Regions from separate parts of the Exiguobacterium sp. OS-77 genome, predicted to be linked through region 3. Evidence: predicted binding sites of a transcription regulator. Region 3 holds the regulator's gene; each other region holds the start of a gene.
What was found. Region 3 encodes Rex, which represses fermentation and respiration genes when NADH is low (regulators of the CRP and FNR family bind a similar motif). Its sites were predicted from a motif close to TTGTGAAATATTTCACAA; they were not measured.
Positions count from the first base shown of each region.

Region 1: a site for Rex is predicted at 3,837-3,854, ahead of EXG77_RS11690 (L-lactate dehydrogenase). Genes of this name have one in related genera too.
Region 2: a site for Rex is predicted at 3,612-3,629, ahead of adhE (bifunctional acetaldehyde-CoA/alcohol dehydrogenase). Genes of this name have one in related genera too.

Region 1 covers NZ_DF239008.1:2,257,425-2,263,374, forward strand. The annotation lists gene EXG77_RS11670 (ROK family glucokinase) at 1-561, opposite strand, end outside; gene EXG77_RS11675 (YqgQ family protein) at 645-848, opposite strand; gene EXG77_RS11680 (M42 family metallopeptidase) at 832-1,869, opposite strand; gene EXG77_RS11685 (GNAT family N-acetyltransferase) at 2,029-2,538, opposite strand; gene EXG77_RS11690 (L-lactate dehydrogenase) at 2,794-3,750, opposite strand; gene EXG77_RS11695 (DUF92 domain-containing protein) at 3,916-4,695, opposite strand; gene EXG77_RS11700 (5-formyltetrahydrofolate cyclo-ligase) at 4,689-5,234, opposite strand; gene rpmG (50S ribosomal protein L33) at 5,292-5,441, opposite strand; gene EXG77_RS11710 (1,4-alpha-glucan branching protein domain-containing protein) at 5,546-5,950, opposite strand, start outside.
Region 2 covers NZ_DF239008.1:1,912,834-1,918,783, forward strand. The annotation lists gene EXG77_RS09890 (hypothetical protein) at 1-740, opposite strand, end outside; gene adhE (bifunctional acetaldehyde-CoA/alcohol dehydrogenase) at 932-3,526, opposite strand; gene EXG77_RS09905 (carbonic anhydrase) at 3,863-4,414, shown strand; gene EXG77_RS09910 (Na+/H+ antiporter family protein) at 4,729-5,950, shown strand, end outside.
Region 3 covers NZ_DF239008.1:291,224-297,173, forward strand. The annotation lists gene EXG77_RS01475 (helix-turn-helix domain-containing protein) at 1-41, opposite strand, end outside; gene EXG77_RS01480 (DoxX family protein) at 225-623, shown strand; gene EXG77_RS01485 (flavin reductase family protein) at 643-1,236, shown strand; gene EXG77_RS01490 (hypothetical protein) at 1,356-1,796, opposite strand; gene EXG77_RS01495 (ABC-F family ATP-binding cassette domain-containing protein) at 1,778-3,679, opposite strand; gene EXG77_RS01500 (redox-sensing transcriptional repressor Rex) at 3,847-4,506, shown strand; gene EXG77_RS01505 (twin-arginine translocase TatA/TatE family subunit) at 4,506-4,706, shown strand; gene tatC (twin-arginine translocase subunit TatC) at 4,714-5,493, shown strand; tRNA gene EXG77_RS01515 (tRNA-Ala) at 5,598-5,673, shown strand; gene EXG77_RS01520 (S8 family serine peptidase) at 5,894-5,950, shown strand, end outside.

The DNA.
Region 1 (5,950 bases), 2.0 Mb from region 3:
CGCAATCGTCTCAAGACATCCTTTGCGACCACATCCACATAGAACGCCACCTTCAGGCAACATCGTGATATGACCGATTTCTCCAGCCATTCCGACTGTACCATGCACGATTTGTCCGTTCGTGATCAGACCACCACCGACGCCCGTACCGAGTGTGACAGCAAGGAGTTCTGTTGCCCCACTACCGGCACCTTTCCACATCTCACCGATTGCCGCTGCGTTCGCATCATTTTCAAGCACAGCCGGTAAACCCGTCAAACGTTCGAATTCACCGATCAGTTCAAAGTTATTCCAACCGATATTGACTGCTTTCTCAACGACACCTGTATTAAAATCAATGAATCCCGGCGCACCGATGCCCGCTCCGACGAAATCTTCTGGTCGTTTATTGCTCTCTTGACACTTCTCAAAGAAAGATTTTGCAATATCTCCAGGAATTTGTACGCCATCATTCAAAACGACCGTCTCGATTTCCCACTTTTCTACGATGATCCCTTGCAAATCCAAAATTGCCATCTTGACTGTCGTTCCGCCGATATCAATGCCGAGTAACCATTTCATTGCTTCGTCTCCCCTATACTCATATAATGTCTGCTTCATCATTTTACCGGACATAACCCATTTGCGCAAAGGGTTGCACAATCTTAAATGTTATCGGATTGTGAACGCTTTAATTCATGTCGTAAGATTAGTTTCGCTGAATCGTACTGACGTTGTTCCAAAACGCCCGCTTCTTGTAATTCATCGAGTTCAAGCATCATCATCGCGATATCGGACGCTCGATCCCCAAGATAGATGAATGTCCCGTATGTCTTGAGTAACTGCTGTACGTCATACAGTGTCTTCATCGACCATCGGCTCCTTTACATAGGCATGTAGCAAATCATATGTCGCTTGTAACGACGTCTCATGCGTACGTTCGTACGAATGACTAGATTCGATTCCCGGACCGAACAATCCGTGCCGGACGTCGTGGCCCGCACTTACTGCTGCCGAGGCATCCGAGCTATAGAACGGATAGATATCAACTTTATATGGAATGCTATTACGTTGTGCTAAGCGTGTTAACTGGTGGCGTAAAGCTAAGTCATACGGACCAGAACCATCTTTGGCACAAATGGAGACTGTGAATTCATCGGAGTGTTGCCCCTCTCCTAGTGCTCCCATGTCGACCGCGATGTATTCTGCGACTTCTTCCGTGAATCCAGCATTTCCACCGAATCCGACTTCTTCGTAATTTGAAATCAGGATCTGGACCGTGTGTGGTAGTTCGATTGTTTTCCATTCCTTGATCAATTCAAGCAACAAAGCAACAGATGCTTTATCATCGAGATGGCGCGACTTCACGAATCCTGTTTCCGTATAGAGGAATCGCGGATCAAACGTTACGATGTCTCCCACTTCAATCCCCGCGACGCGCGTCTCTTCTGCTGTCGTCGAACGGATATCGAGCCGTACTTCGATATTATCAGCGGATCGTTCCGTTTTGTTCGTCTCGCGCGACGTATGAACACTCGAATGGTGGAACACGATCGTACCTGAAATCGTTTGACCGTCCATCTTGTGAATGAGACAGTTCTCACCTTCGATCGCTGTCCAAGCATATCCCCCCAGTTGTGATAAACGAAGTCGTCCTGTTGGTAAAATTTCTTTCACCATCGCTCCTAGTGTGTCGACGTGTGCCGTCAGTAACCGCGTGCGTGTTGAAGCACCAGGTAGTGTCGCTAAAATCGCTCCTTTTTCAAGCTTTCGATACGTGATCCCTTCTGCTACCAATCGCTTTTCTACATATGTAATAGCTTCTTTTGTCGAACCTGTCGGACTCGGAATCGAGACAAGCTCTTCAATCGTACGTATGACTTCTTTCATGTTCATTCGCTCCCTTTCAATCGGACTACGACGTGACATCCGCTTTGTTCTCATGATAACAAATATTCATTCTTTGCCGATACTGATATCCTACGGATACCATGCGAAAAAGCTGTAGCGCTTTTTTGCTACAGCTTCTTTCCACACCATCTCAATAACTTAGACGTACTTCTTCATCCAAATATCATCACGATATGTGCCGTCTTCTAATTTTACGGAATCTGGATCTTCGGCATATACTTCAAAACCGAGCGACTCATAAAGATTTTGTGCGGCTTCGTTCCCTGATAAAACGGCAAGAATGACTTGCTCGACGTCCGGTAACTTCTTCGCTTCCTCGATTAAGGCTTCCATCAGAGCGCGACCAGTACCCCCACGATATTCAGGTGATACGTATACTCCGGAAATCATCGCTTTATGCGATTCACGTGACAATTCATATGGTTTGACCTGACCAAACCCAAACAATGTATCACCGTCGAACATACCAAGCCAAACCTCATCGGAGTCGGGTTCTCCCTCAAGTCCTTCTTGTACTTCGCGGAGCGGGGTTTGCTGTTCATCATCAAACGAATGACCGAATGCATCTGGATGATTTTTTAATCCCTCAAGGCGTAGATTCCAGTATTGTTCTGCATCCTCTTTAGTTAGTTTTCGAAAAGTATACATGACTGTCGGTTCTCTCCTTTTTGGGTATCATGACGTACAAAAAATGACGTAAAAACGCTTCTATCTCTTACTTAACCCTTTTCTAGTAAAATAAAACCTAGATTTTTCTCTTTTTACTACCGGACGAATAGATGTAATTATTAACGTGTTTGTTCTCCACATCAAAAAAACTCAAGTGTGGACAATATGAAGCAGGTCCGACACTTGAGTTTTTTGCTACTTTATTTCGTAACACCTTCATCATGATTCGTACGATTATCCTTGTAAGACGGGTTCAAGCGTCTGACGCAATACATCAGCAGAATGATGGAATTTCTTCAACTCTTCATCCGTCAATGAGACTTCAATGATTTCACGCACACCTTGACGATTGATGATGGCGGGAACTCCAATGTGGATACCGGAAATGCCATACTGACCATCGACATGCGCACCGACCGTCAACAGACAGTTCTCATTTCCGAGGATGGCACGAACGATACGAACGAGCCCAAGCCCAATCGCATAATAGGTTGCCCCTTTGCGCTCGATAATATGATAAGCAGCATCTCGGACGTTGATGTAGATTTGATCAAGATCTGCTTGAGAATAACGATCGTCTTCAGCAAGTAGTTCATCAATCGTTTTTCCATAAATGCGGCTGTTACTCCAGGCAGCGAATTCCGTATCACCATGTTCGCCAAGAATATAGGCATGGGCATTTCGGGAATCAATGTGAAAGTATTCTCCGAGCATTTGACGCAGGCGCGCTGTATCAAGCACCGTTCCTGATCCAAATACGCGGGATTTCGGAAGACCAGAATATTTCCAGGCAAGATGCGCCATGATATCAACCGGATTAGAAGCCACGACGATGATACCATCAAAACCGGAATCCATGATTTGACGAATCATTTCTTTCATGATCAACGCATTCTTTGCAACGAGATCGAGTCTTGTCTCACCTGGTTTTTGTGGAGCGCCTGCAGTGATGACGACGACTTCCGCTTCGCGGCAGTCCGCGTAGTCGCCAGCCCATATTCGCATCGGTGAAGAGCTAAATGGTGTTCCATGGTTTAAGTCCATTGCCTCGCCCTCTGCTTTGGCTTTGTTGACATCAATGATGACAAGTTCTTCACAAAGCCCAGCTGTTGACATCTGATAGGCAAAGCTTGAGCCGACTGCACCAGCTCCAATGAGGGCTACCCGTGTCACTTTCGCATGTAATTCCATATCGTTATGTCCACCCTTTCATTCGTCCTAAGAGTTTGTTAACTATCTCACAAATAAATTGTAACATCTTTCACATTATTTGTATCATGTGAAATTAATCACATTTGTCCATTTTGTGTCATTGATATCCTAACATAAGGAATTACATACTCATATACTTTCCAGTTACCAGAATCGAACGATGATAAACCCGATTCCACTTGCCAAACCACTCGTTAAGACATTGACAGCATCATTCCCTAAAAATCGAATACCTGAAACATAAGCTGTCGGTTGCCCATGGTGCTTTCGCTTTTCTGTGTATTCCCCACAAACTGTACATCGGTAAACGCGTTGCCCTACTGCTCCAAATAGTGTATCCAGCAGGCTCCCGAGTACACCGATACTTGTTACGAGTAAGACGTCTCTTAAAGAAAGAGAAAATATCCAATGCGCTGCTATCGCGATGAACGCAGCTCCTGCGATCGTACCGACCGTTCCAATCAGCGACATCGCTCCACTTGTTCCTGCTGGTACCCGTCGTAACGTTTTGAGCGACCATGGATCACGTCTTGAGAGCGGTCCGATTTCGGATGCCCACGTATCAGCATTCGATGCTGCGATGACGAATAGAAACAACAAGAGATACGCAAAATCCATCGTCATGGCATACGCTAAGGCAGCAACGAACGCTACCCCTCCATTCGCAAGGACTTGCCATCCGTCACGCGCGCCGTCTTTCTCAACGATGGAGTCGACCGATTGTTTTCTAGATCGTCCGACCTTCGATAACAGACTCGAGCTACCAAAGAAGAGTAAGAGTACTACTAATCCTTGCCAACCGAATCCGAATGAGACACCACTACCGACGAGCAGGGTCATGATCGCACCACTTGTCGTCAATAAACGAAAAGATCGTCCGGTCCAAGCAAGCAATAGACAAAACAAAATGGTCGCGCTTAGCATCGGATGACCTCTAAGTCAGTGACGATCAGATCAACTGGGATATCAAAGGCTTCCACTTCAAAATCTGAAAGAAGTTGTTCAGAAAAGGCAATCGATACTTTACATCCTGCATAGGTCACGAGTGCACGATCGTAATAACCTCCCCCCCATCCTAACCGATATCCGTCCCGTCGATAGGCACGACCCGGAACAAGGCAAAGCTCTGCTTGAGCAAGTGAAGCGCGACGTGCTGAAGCGGTCGGTTCAGCAATCCCCATCTGATTTGCTTGCAGTTGATCTTCTGGTCCATGTTCATAAAAGATCATCTCGTCTCCGACTACTTTTGGTATCAAGACCGTCTTGCCCTCTTGCCACGCCTGTTCAATCAGCATTCTTGTATCACATTCATTTCGAAAAGCTAATGTGATCGCGACACAAGTCGCTTGTTGCCATTCAGGTAATAATAATACATGTTCGTGAATCAACCGTTCCTTCTCCGCACGGTTCTCCATCATATCGAGTCGTTCTTTGATCAGACGGCGTACTTCTTGTTTATTCATGAATGTCTTCCTTTCCACAAAAAAAGCCATCACACGAAGTGACGGCTTCCATCTCAATTATTTCACTTCACGGTGAAGTGTGTGCTTACGGAGACGTGGGTTGTATTTCTTCAACTCAAGACGCTCTGGGTTGTTACGCTTGTTCTTTTTAGTGATATAAGTACGGTCACCAGTTTCAGTGCAAGCTAATGTGATTTTAACGCGCATGGGATTCCCTCCTATCTAGCTCTCGATGTATCAAGTGATTTTGCTTTACATAAGGTTAAGCATACTCAAGTATCGTACCAAGAAAGGAAAGGAATTGCAACTGTTCATCCGTTCTTTTTCGGATTCGTCACGTGTTGATATGGTTTTTCAAGGTTCTCTTCAAAACGCAGTGGCTTCTTTTCGACGTGATACTCTTGCTCCACCCCGTGACGTGACTCTTCTCGTTCTAGATAAACAACCGCTGATTGGCGCAACGCATCTCCTTCAAGTCGTTTTAAGGCAACGACCAGACCACCTGAACGATCAGGAGAACGCTCACTTTCGACATCGTAGACGTTACTGACGAGTGGCAACTCTTTGATCTTCGCGATAGCTTGGGCAGCTGATGCGGTCTCCATGTTGAAGTTGTGGATGACTGCGAAATCAACGATCTTACTCAAAGCTTGCGCTTGGCGTAAGAAGGCTAAATTTAGTGCCGCCAGTTGGTTATAGGTCTGAACGAGCGGTAG
Region 2 (5,950 bases), 1.6 Mb from region 3:
TCGCCGTCATATTCCGCTTCGTCCTGTACCGTAAAGACGAGTTGAAGCGTACTTGCGAGCATCAAAATCAGTAAGCTGGCACGTCCAGCAGCTGTCAGACCGGATAACTTTTGCGGGAAGAACGCCATCCAACCAAGCAAACTGACGACGAGAAGCGGTAAGATGCCACTCATCGCATAGCCGTCTTGTAACGAGAGGAATGGCACGTCGTTTCCACGTCCGGCAAGGACGAACCAGATGATCCCGACGGTTAAGAAGAAACTAACCGATCGAATCGTCCACCCAAGACGACTTGCCTTAATCCGTAATACTAAAAATAACAGGACGATTAAACCGATGCCAAAGACAGAATAAAGTAACGTGCCGTAAGAGACATCGAACGTAAGTGGTGCGAGGACCTGTTTTAAGTCGATCCCAAACAACGATAAGACATCACCGGCAGAACTCGCGTCGAGTACCTGATTGATAATCCCTTCCCGGACCGCACTCGGCATCGTGATTGACAGCCCACCGACGAACAGTAGCATCAATGACACCGTGATGTCTGCATCTTTCCAGGAGACATCCGCCTGTTGCATCTGCGTCACGAGATCCTGATAGTCTGAGGATGAGGTGATTTGTGAAGTCAAAAATGCCATCACACCATAGATGACACCGAAAAAGATGAGACCGATAAGGACGCCAAACAGGACATCCCAGACGGAAAACCGTCGTTGTTTCCTTTCTTGCCTTGACTCCATCCCATTTCCTCCTTTTTATGTCTGATGTTTGAATATTCCTGCTACAGCGAAACCAAAAACATCAAATTCATTCAACAGCCATTATATCCCACCTTTTCTCCGACTGTCTCCACTGATTTCCAAAATAAAAACCGGCTTCTCACAGTGAGAAGCCGGTTGAACGATCAGGTGCCATGGTATTTTTTTCTCTATTAGATGCCTTCGTATGCTTGTTCCATGATCGTCCGTAACTCAGCGACAAGCGGCATCTTCGGATTCGCCGTCGTACATTGATCCTCGAAGGCATCGACTGCCATCTTATCGAGTTTTGCCTCGAAGTCTGCTTTTTGAATGCCTTGCGCCTTGAATGACATCTTGATGTTGAGACGTTGTCCAAGATCAGCAACCGCTTGAATGAGTGATTCGACCCCTTGTTCCGTCGTTGCTGCCGGAAGACCGAGGTAGCGTGCGATGTCGGCATACCGCTCATCCGCAACGAATGATTCATATTTCGGGAATGCTGCTAGTTTTGTTGGACGTGACGCGTTATAGCGAATGACGTGCGGCATCAGGATCGCGTTCGTCCGTCCGTGTGGCGTGTGGAATTCACCACCAATTTTGTGTGCGATCGAGTGGTTGATTCCAAGGAAGGCATTCGCAAATGCCATCCCTGCCATCGTTGACGCATTGTGCACTTTTTCGCGTGCTTCGGCGTCAGAACCGTTAGCATATGCTCGTGGCAAGTAGTCGAAGATCATCTTGATTGCTTTGAGTGCCAGTCCATCCGTATAGTCGTTCGCAAGAACCGAGACGTAAGCTTCTGTCGCATGCGTCAAGACATCCATTCCGGTATCAGCAGTGATCGAAGCCGGGACGGTCATGACGAATTCCGGATCAACGATTGCGACGTCAGGTGTCAACGCATAGTCAGCAATCGGGTATTTAACGTTTTTCTCTTTATCCGTGATGACGGTGAATGGTGTCACTTCTGAACCTGTACCAGAAGTCGTCGGAATCGCGACGAACTTCGCTTGACGACCAAGTGTCGGGAATTGATACGCCCGTTTGCGAATATCGAGGAATTTTTGACGTAAGTTCGAGAACGTTTCGTTCGGTTGTTCGTAGAAGAGCCACATTCCTTTTGCAGCATCCATCGCTGAACCACCACCGAGGGCGATAATCAAGTCAGGCTTGAAATCACGCATCGCTTGAGCACCTGTCTGAACAGTCGTCACCGATGGATCTGGTTCGACTTGGTCGAAGATCCGGTAACTGACGGACTGTGGTAAGTTTTGAATTACTTTATCGGCATACCCGAACTGTACCATCGTTGGATCAGTGACAATCATGACACGTGAGACGTCAGTCATCGACCGCAAGTACTGAACGGAGTTCTTTTCGAAGTAGATTTTTTCAGGGACCTTGAACCATTGCATGTTCACGCGTCGTCTCGCCACCTTTTTGACGTTGAGTAAGTGTTTCGCTGTCACGTTTTCAGAAACAGAGTTTTTCCCGTATGATCCGCAACCGAGTGTCAGTGATGGTGTCAACTCGTTGTACAGATCACCGATTCCGCCATGAGCAGATGGGCTGTTGACGAGGATCCGGCAGGCTTTCATGCGGAGTCCGAACGCTGTCATCAAGTCATCGTTCGTCGTATGAATGACGGCTGTATGACCGAGACCACCGATTTCAAGCATCTGTTCGGCAATCGTAAACGCTTCTTCGGTGGAAGCGACGCGGTACGCACCGAGGACGGGACTGAGTTTTTCATGAGACAGTGGTTCTGCTGCTCCGACGTGCTCGAGTTCCGCGACGAGCATGACCGTTGTTTCCGGAACATCGATTCCGGCTTTTTCTGCGATCCATGTCGCAGGTTTCCCGACGATGTCCGCGTTGACGGCACATGTATCGGTTTTGATGACGAGTGATTCGAGGCGTTGTTTTTCTTCCGGTGTACAGAAGTAACAACCGAGTGCTTCCATTTCCGCACGAACCGTCGCATAAATCTCTTGGTCGACGATGACAGCTTGCTCAGACGCACAAATCATCCCGTTATCAAACGTTTTTGAAAGAACGAGATCGCTGACGGCCCGTTTGACTTTCGCAGACTGTTCGATGTAACACGGAACGTTCCCTGGTCCAACACCGAGTGCCGGTTTACCTGTTGAATACGCTGATTTGACCATTCCTGCTCCACCTGTCGCAAGGACCATGGCGATTTTTTCATGGTTCATCAAGACTTTCGTTGCTTCAAGTGATGGTTCTTCCACCCATTGAATACAGTCTTTCGGTGCCCCTGCTTTGATGGCTGCGTCGCGGAGTGTTTTCGCTGCTTCGACGGAACATCGTTGTGCCGACGGGTGGAACGCGAAGACGATCGGGTTACGCGTCTTGATCGCAATCAATGCTTTGAACATCGTCGTTGATGTCGGGTTCGTGACCGGTGTGACACCACAGACGACACCGACGGGTTCAGCGATATATGTGATGCCGTTTTGGACATCTTCTTCTAAAATCCCGACCGTTTTTTCATGACGTAGACTATTGTAGATGTATTCTGTCGCAAACATGTTTTTAATCATCTTATCTTCAAAGACACCGCGTCCCGTCTCTTCTGCTGCGAGACGAGCGAGTTCGACGTGCCGTTCAAGTCCGGCAAGTGCCATATTCCGAACGATCGTATCGATTTTTTCTTGATCGAATGTCAGTAATTCTTGTAATGCGCGTTGCCCTTTTTCAACGATTTGTCCAACCGCTTGTTCGACCGGCGTTGCCGTCGATTTTGTTTTTTCTTTCACAGCCATGAGTGGTTTCCTCCCTGTCGTGGAACGAATCTGAGTTTGATTTGCCAACCATTATGTCAGGAATGCCAAGCTGTTTTTCAATAGTTTGTGCTTTCCTTCACAAATCAATCATAACCCCTTTTTCCTGTTTTGTGCATGACCATCCTGTGAATTCCCTCACACTTTTGATAGCGTTTACAACTGTTGTGAATTCCTCTTTTTCATCGTTTTGCTTCAAGTACATGGATGTGTGCGATTTGTCACACCTCGCATTTTCGTGACTTGATAGCCGTTTCATCATCTTGTATTCTGATATGGGGTACATATTAAGAGCTACCACTAAAGGAGGACACTTGAATGTCAGTTGTACAGGAAATGCTAGCCTTCAACGAGCGATTCGTCGCCGAAAAACAGTATGAGCAGTTCGTCTCGGATAAGTTCCCGGACAAAAAGGTCGTCATCCTGACGTGTATGGATGCCCGATTGACGGAGCTCCTCCCACACGCACTTGGTCTTAAGAACGGGGATGCGAAGATCATCAAAAATGCCGGTGCTATCCTCTCGCACCCATTCGGTTCCGTCATGCGCTCGATTCTCGTCGCATTGTATGCCCTTGGCGCTGAAGAAGTCGTCGTCATCGGTCACCATGACTGTGGCATGAGCACGATTGATCCTAACCACATGATCAACGAGATGAAGGATCGGGGAATCGACCAACAGATTCTTCACACGCTTGAAGTATCAGGTGTTGATTTGAATCAATGGTTGCGTGGCTTCACGTCAGTTCAAGAGAGCGTCGCTCACTCGGTCAGCCTCGTGAAGAACCATCCATTACTACCGCCAGGAACGAACGTCCACGGACTCGTCATCGATCCGGGTACTGGTAAGCTCGACGTCGTCGATTGCTGATCACTCTTTATAGAAGAAACGCAAATAGATTCAGATATTCTACTCCGTCTTAAATTAAAGATAACGTGCCATATTTTCTCGTAACGGAGAAGGATGGCACGTTTTTCGTATGAGTCATTTTCAGTGATCAAAACGCTTCTCACTTCATGCTTCGGGGTATAACAGAATGTAACTTCTTGTGGAGAGCTAAAAAGCGTATCATTCATCTTTCGATTACGAGGTCAGACTTTTACTCTTGACAGCATTCCAACATGGCTGTAAGATACTTTAGTATAGTACAGTGATAACAAAAGAAAGTGTGGTTTTACTGAATGATAAACGCCGTATTGTTTGCCGTCTTTTTACTATTTATTTTAGCGATCTTCCGCGTCCACATCGTGCTCGCGATGGTCATCAGTTCGTTTGCTGGTGGTCTCGTCGGTGGTCTTGACCTGACTGCGACGACAAAAGCATTCTCCGGTGGTCTTGGTGACGGAGCAGAAATTGCCCTTAGCTACGCGATGCTCGGTGCATTTGCCGTCGCCCTCTCGAAAACAGGTTTACCGGATGCACTTGCGCACTCTTTGATTGCGCGTTCGCGTGGTAACGCAAGTGCCGCTTCCGTCAAAAAATTAAAAGGATTCATCTTGTTCGCGATTCTCTTGCTTGCGATCAGTTCACAAAACGTGTTGCCGATCCACATCGCATTCATTCCAATTATCATTCCGCCGTTGCTCGGTCTCTTTTCTCAGCTTAAGATCGATCGACGCCGGATAGCGATCATCATGACGTTCGGTCTTGTGACACCATACATGTTCTTACCGGTTGGATTCGGAGACATTTACCTCAATCAGATTTTGCTGAAGAACCTGAAGGCAAATGGTCTCGATACTGCTGGAGCTTCCGTCATCGAAGCAATGGCGATTCCAGCACTCGGAATGGTCGTTGGTCTCTTGATCGGTTTGTACACGTACCGGAAAGAGCGGACGTATGAGATTCGCGACATCGCTCCAGACGATTATGAAATTCCGGTCATCACGAAAACGAAGCTTGTCTTAAGTGGAGTCGTCGTCATTGCGACATTAATCGTACAACTACAGACCGGATCAATGATTCTCGCTGCGACGACGGGGTTGATTCTCTTCTTGTTGCTTCGTCTTGTTCGCTTCAGTGAAGCAGATGACGTCATTACACGCGGTATGCGCATGATGTCATTCATCGGTTTCGTCATGATCTCAGCGAACGGATTCTCAAACGTCTTGCGTAAGACGGGCGATATCGAGCCTCTCGTCGAGAACTCGAAAGCGTTGATGGGCGATTCGCAACTCGTTGCCGCCTTCGTCATGCTCTTGATTGGTCTTCTCGTCACGATGGGGATCGGCTCCAGTTTCTCGACGGTTCCGATCATCGCTGCCATCTTCGTTCCACTATGTATCCAGTACGGATTCAGCTTAGAAGCGACGATTGCCATCATCGGTACATCCGGTGCTCTCGGTGACGCGGGTAGCCCGGCGTCTGACTCGACACTCGGACCAACGAGTGGTTTGAATGCTGATG
Region 3 (5,950 bases):
ACTTTGGGACAAAGAGCCGGTTGGATTGCGACTTCTTCCATCAGCACTCATCCTTTCTATAGTTGTAGTATACCCGCTTCTGCTAAAAAAATCGAATCATTTTACTTAATGTAACAAAAAGAACTAAAACAAATCTATTTACTTTTAGTAAGTGATAAGATATAGTCTGTTTATTGAGTTACTTAAAGTAACTAAAATACATTAGGTAAAAGGAGAAGAGAGCAATGATGGATACAGGACTTTTAATCATTCGTTTAATCATCGGCTTAACGTTCGCTGCACACGGGACACAAAAATTATTTGGTTGGTTCGGCGGACACGGAATCGCTGGAACAGGCGGTTGGTTCGAATCAATCGGCATGAAGCCAGGGAAGGCACTCGCGATTACAGCAGGTCTTGCTGAATTGATCGGCGGCTTGTTGTTTGCAGGAGGCGTATTCCTCTGGATCGCAGCACTCCTCATCATCGGATCGATGCTTGTCGCGATCGTTAAAGTACACGGTGCGAATGGTTACTGGGTGACGCAGAACGGGTACGAATACAACATGGCATTGATCGTCATCGCGCTTGGTGTAGCAATGATCGGTGCTGGAGACTACTCACTCGCTGCACTCATCGGGTGAAGAAAAAGGTGGGTCATTCATGAAGTTTGAGGCATCAACGCTTAGCGCAAAAGACAATTATAAATTACTGATCGGAAGCATCATTCCGCGTCCGATTGCTTTCGTGACAACGCAAGGAGAAGACGGGACGGTCAACGCCGCACCGTTTTCCTTCTTTACGGTCGCTTCAAGCAGTCCGCCGCAACTGGTGATCGCCGTACAACGGACGGATCAGGGGCAGAAGGATACGGCACGTAACATCCTAGCGAAACAAAGTTATGTCATCCATATCGTCAGCGAAGAGATCGTCGACGCAGTCAATGAGACAGCTGCACCACTTGCTTACGGTGAAAGTGAGCTTAAGCGGACGGATTTAACACTCGTCGATAGTGACGCAATCGAAGTACCCGGAATCGCGGAAGCGAAAATTCGCTTCGAGATGCGCTTGACGCAACACGTCGAGCTAGAAGGTGCCGATCTTCTAATCGGGGAAGTACTGCGCTATCACGTTGCAGATGAACTCGTCGAGTCGTTCCGAATTGACGCGGCAGGCTTGAAGGCTGTCGCTCGTTTAGCAGGGAATGATTATGCGACGATCGGGAAGACGTTTACGATTGCCCGACCGACGAAATGATCGAAGTGTGAATGCCTGACTCATCGTATGATTCGTTTTGATTCAAACAAAAAGGAGTGGAGAGACCGGTCTAACTACCGGAATCTCCACTCCTTTTTTCATGTCGTTCATCTGATTCATCAAGGCTGCGGATCGATTTCGTTTGAAGAGGCTTCAAGACCATGACGTTTACTGTACTGATAGCCATCGAGCAAATAAAAGACGATTGCGAGTGCCCATATTCCGACGCAGCTGATCAAGAAAGCGCTGATTGGAGAGACACTACCGTAATACGATAAGATCAACGGATCATTGAGTTCGACGAATAGCTGTATCGTCAGGAGCGTACAGCATAATCCCGAGAGTAAACTGATGAAGAGCCCACTCAATGTCTGGATGACGAGACCGATCATGCAGGAAATCAAGAGGAACAAAGGAAGTGCAGCATTGAAGGCATCTGGACGAATAAAGACGGATACATAATCGGCATATAACGGTACGAAATAGAGAACACCGGATAGTAATCCTAAGATGAGATTGATGAAAAAGCTCTTCGTCCGCATCAGTGTTGGTTCTCCCATCGTTCCATTAATTCGAGCAAATCGACATCAATCTGATCACGTTCTGCCGAAAGTGCCGTTGCTTTCGGAATGTCATTGAAGACTTCCGGTTCGCAAAGCAACTGTTCGATCTCCGCTGAACGCTGTTCGAGCCGCTCAATGTCTTGTTCGAGTTGTTCGATTTGCTGACGGCGCTTGCGCTCTTCCTTCTGCGCTTCTTTATCGATCGTCTTCGATGCCGTGACTTTTGCTGCTTTTGCTTCCTCGGCTTCAAGACGAGCGATTTCTTCTTGCTCCGCCTTCTTCTCCGTGTAGTACGAATAATCACCGAGGTATTCCGTCACGCCGGCTTCACTCATCTCGATGACGCGGGTCGCGATTCGGTCGATGAAGTAACGGTCGTGAGAGACGAATAACAGCGTTCCTTCGTAGTCGACGAGCGCATTTTCAAGGACCATCTTCGAATCCAGATCCAAGTGGTTCGTCGGCTCATCGAGGACGAGGACGTTCGTTTTCCGGAGTTTCAGTTTTGCAAGTGCGAGACGTCCGCGTTCGCCACCAGATAACTCATGGACGATCTTGAAGACATCGTCACCGCTAAACAAGAATTGCCCGAGGACAGACCGGACTTCTTGTTCACGCATCAGTGGCCATTCGTTCCAAATCTCATCGATGACGCGGTTCCGGTCATTGAGTTCTGCCTGCTCTTGATCGTAATATCCGATCGAGACGCCAGTTCCGAAACGGAAATCACCGAAGAGGGGGCGTAAGCGACCGACGAGGACTTTTAGAAGCGTCGACTTTCCGATTCCATTCGGTCCGACGAGTGCCAGCGATTCACCGCGTTGCAAGCGGAACGTGATGTCTTTTGAGACAGCTTCTTCGTAACCGATTGCCAGTTGATTGACTTGAAGAACGTCATTCCCGCTCTGTTTTTCAATCGGGAAGGACAGGACCGTGCTACGCTCATCCCCATCTGGTCGGTCGAGCCGATCGACCTTCTCGAGCCGCTTCCGGACACTTTGGGCACGTTTGGTCGTCGTCGCTCGGGCGATGTTCCGTTGAATGAAGTCCTGCATCTTCGTGATTTCTTCTTGTTGCTGTTCGAACTGTTTCATTTCTTGATCGTACAATGCCGCTTTTTGTTCCAAGTACTTCGTGTAGTTACCGGTGAACTTACGGCAGACATTGCGTGACAGCTCATAGACGACATTGACGACTTGGTCAAGGAAGTACCGGTCGTGCGAGACGATCAGAACGGCACCACGATAACCGCCGAGGTAACTTTCGAGCCAAGCAAGCGTATCGATATCGAGGTGGTTGGTCGGCTCATCGAGAATGAGGAGCTCTGGTGCTTGCAGGAGCATCTTCGCTAAGGCGAGACGTGTCCGTTGACCACCGGATAACGTTTGGATCCGACGCGAATAATCGTCCGGATAAAAGCGCATGCCGTGCAGGACGGAGCGGATATTCGCTTCGAACTGATAACCACCCGCTTCTGAGAAGTCGTATTGCGCTTGATCGTACGTCTTTAGGAGACGATCGTACGCGACCGGATCGTTCAAGATATGCTCCATGCCCATTTCGATTTCCATCCGGCGTAGTGTTCGTTCTTGTTCCTGCAAATGTTCAAAGACGGTCAGCATCTCGTTCCAGATCGTCTCGTTCGATTCAAGACCACTGTCCTGCGCGAGATAACCGATTTTGACATCTTTACCTTTCATGATGTCACCCGAGTCATGACTGAGTTCGCCAGCAATGATTTTGAGCAAGGTCGATTTACCGGCACCATTTCGTCCGACGAGCGCAATCCGGTCGTGCTCTTGTACTTCCAATTTGATATTTTCTAAAATCGGCTCAACGCCGAATGATTTCGAGAGTTGGTTGACTTGTAAGAGTATCATTTCCATCCATCCTTCCACCCTTTAGTCTATCACGAACAAAAGCGCGAGGTCCTGCGGAATATATTATTTGTGACTCTATGTGAAGTGGTTTACAATCAAGGAGAGTAGAAAGCTTTTTGCAAAGATTTGGGTGCCACGATGGATGTGGCCGAAGGGGGAACTGCAGGATGAATGGACCAGACACAAAAATTCCACAAGCGACAGCAAAACGGTTGCCGCTATATTATCGCTTCATCCAAAGTTTATACAATTCAGGCAAGCTCCGCGTCTCTTCTGCTGAGTTAAGCGAGGCGGTGAAGGTTGATTCAGCAACGATTCGTCGCGATTTTTCCTACTTTGGGGCATTAGGGAAGAAGGGGTATGGATATAACGTTCAACATCTCTTAACGTTTTTCCGCAAAACCTTGAATCAAGATGAGGTGACGAATGTTGCCTTAATCGGGGTCGGTCATCTCGGAACAGCGTTTGCAAATTATAACTTTTTAAAGAATAATAGTACTCGGATAGTCGTTGCGTTTGATGCGGACGAAGAGAAGGTCGGAACAACGACGCATGACGTTCCAATCTATCATGTTTCGGACATGAAAGAACAAATCGAAGCGAATCAGGTCGATGTTGCCATCTTGACGGTTCCATCCCAGTTCGCGCAGTCAGTAGCGGATGAGTTAGTCGAGTATGGTGTGACTGGCATCCTGAACTTTACGCCCGCGCGGTTGAACGTGCCAGCGAGCGTCCGGGTCCATCACATCGATTTATCGATCGAGTTGCAGTCGTTAGTTTATTTCATGAAGCATTATTCGCAATCAGCTGAAGGAGTGAAATCATAATGGAAAACCTTATCCCGTCAACTATAGCATTCATCGGACCAGGTAGCTTAGCACTAATCGGTGTCGTCGCATTAATCATCTTCGGACCGAAGAAGTTACCTGAACTTGGTCGTGCTGCGGGTCAGACATTGAAAGAGTTCAAGAGCGCAACGAACGGTATCATGGACGACGATAAAAAGGATGAACCGAAAGAGAAGTGATTGAATCATGGCGATTGATCAAGAACAAAGCGTGACGTCGCATCTGGACGAACTGCGTAAACGGATCGTCTGGTCGCTTATCATCGTCGTCGTCCTGTTCGCTGTTGCATTTCCGCTCGTCCGACCGCTCGTTCGCTTCTTGCAAGCGGACTTAAAAGAGCTCGGTATCGGTTTGAATGCCTTCAACGTCGCAGATCCTTTAATGTTGTATTTGAATCTTGCGTTCATCATCGCAATCGTGCTGGCATCGCCGTTCTGGATGTATCAACTCTGGGCATTCGTCCGCCCTGGTCTGTATGATAAGGAGCAAAAAGCGACATTGACGTATATTCCGGTCATCTTCTTTCTATTTTTGGCTGGTGTAGCCTTCTCATACTTTTGGTTGTTACCTTTCTTATTAAAAGTTTCGACTGAACTAGGGAAGGAACTCGGAATCGAACAAGTCATCGGAGTTGAGAACTACTTCAGTTTCTTAATCCGATTAACGATTCCGTTCGGTCTTCTTTTCCAATTGCCGGTCGTGACGATGTTTCTGACACGTCTTGGTCTCGTGACGCCAATTTTCATGCGAAAGAATCGGAAATATGCGTACTTTGCGCTGTTCGTCGTTGCGGCATTGATCGCACCGCCGGACGTGACGTCACACTTGATGATCTCGGTCCCATTGTTCGTTCTCTATGAAATCAGCATCTTGATTTCTGCGCGGACGTACAAAAAGGTCTTGATCCTCGAGCAACAGGCAGAGCTTGAACGACAGGCGGATTTGATGCGTGAATTGAATAAATGAATCGTGAATTCCTTCCGATAATTTTGGAAGGGATTCTTTTTTATGAAAGCGTTATTTTTATATTGATAAAGCAGTTAGCGATGCGTATACTAAAGTTAATTCATGGGGGCTTAGCTCAGCTGGGAGAGCGTTTGGCTGGCAGCCAAAAGGTCGTCGGTTCGATCCCGATAGTCTCCACCATATTCGTACACTTCAAACTCTTGAGCATTCAAGAGTTTTTTGTTGTTTTCAAAATATGGAAATGCAATATAAAGTGTCAATAAAAACAAATAATTATATAAAACAGACAGAACTGAATTGTTTATTTCCATCTATTTCATTAAACTAAATATACAGAATTTTCGTTTAACTGTTTTGTTGGTAACATCATTATAGTTTTTTAGAAAAGGGGAAAAGAAGTATGAAGAAGGAAATCGCACTCTTGGCAGCTGTCTTGATGACATCTTCCAACTTGGTC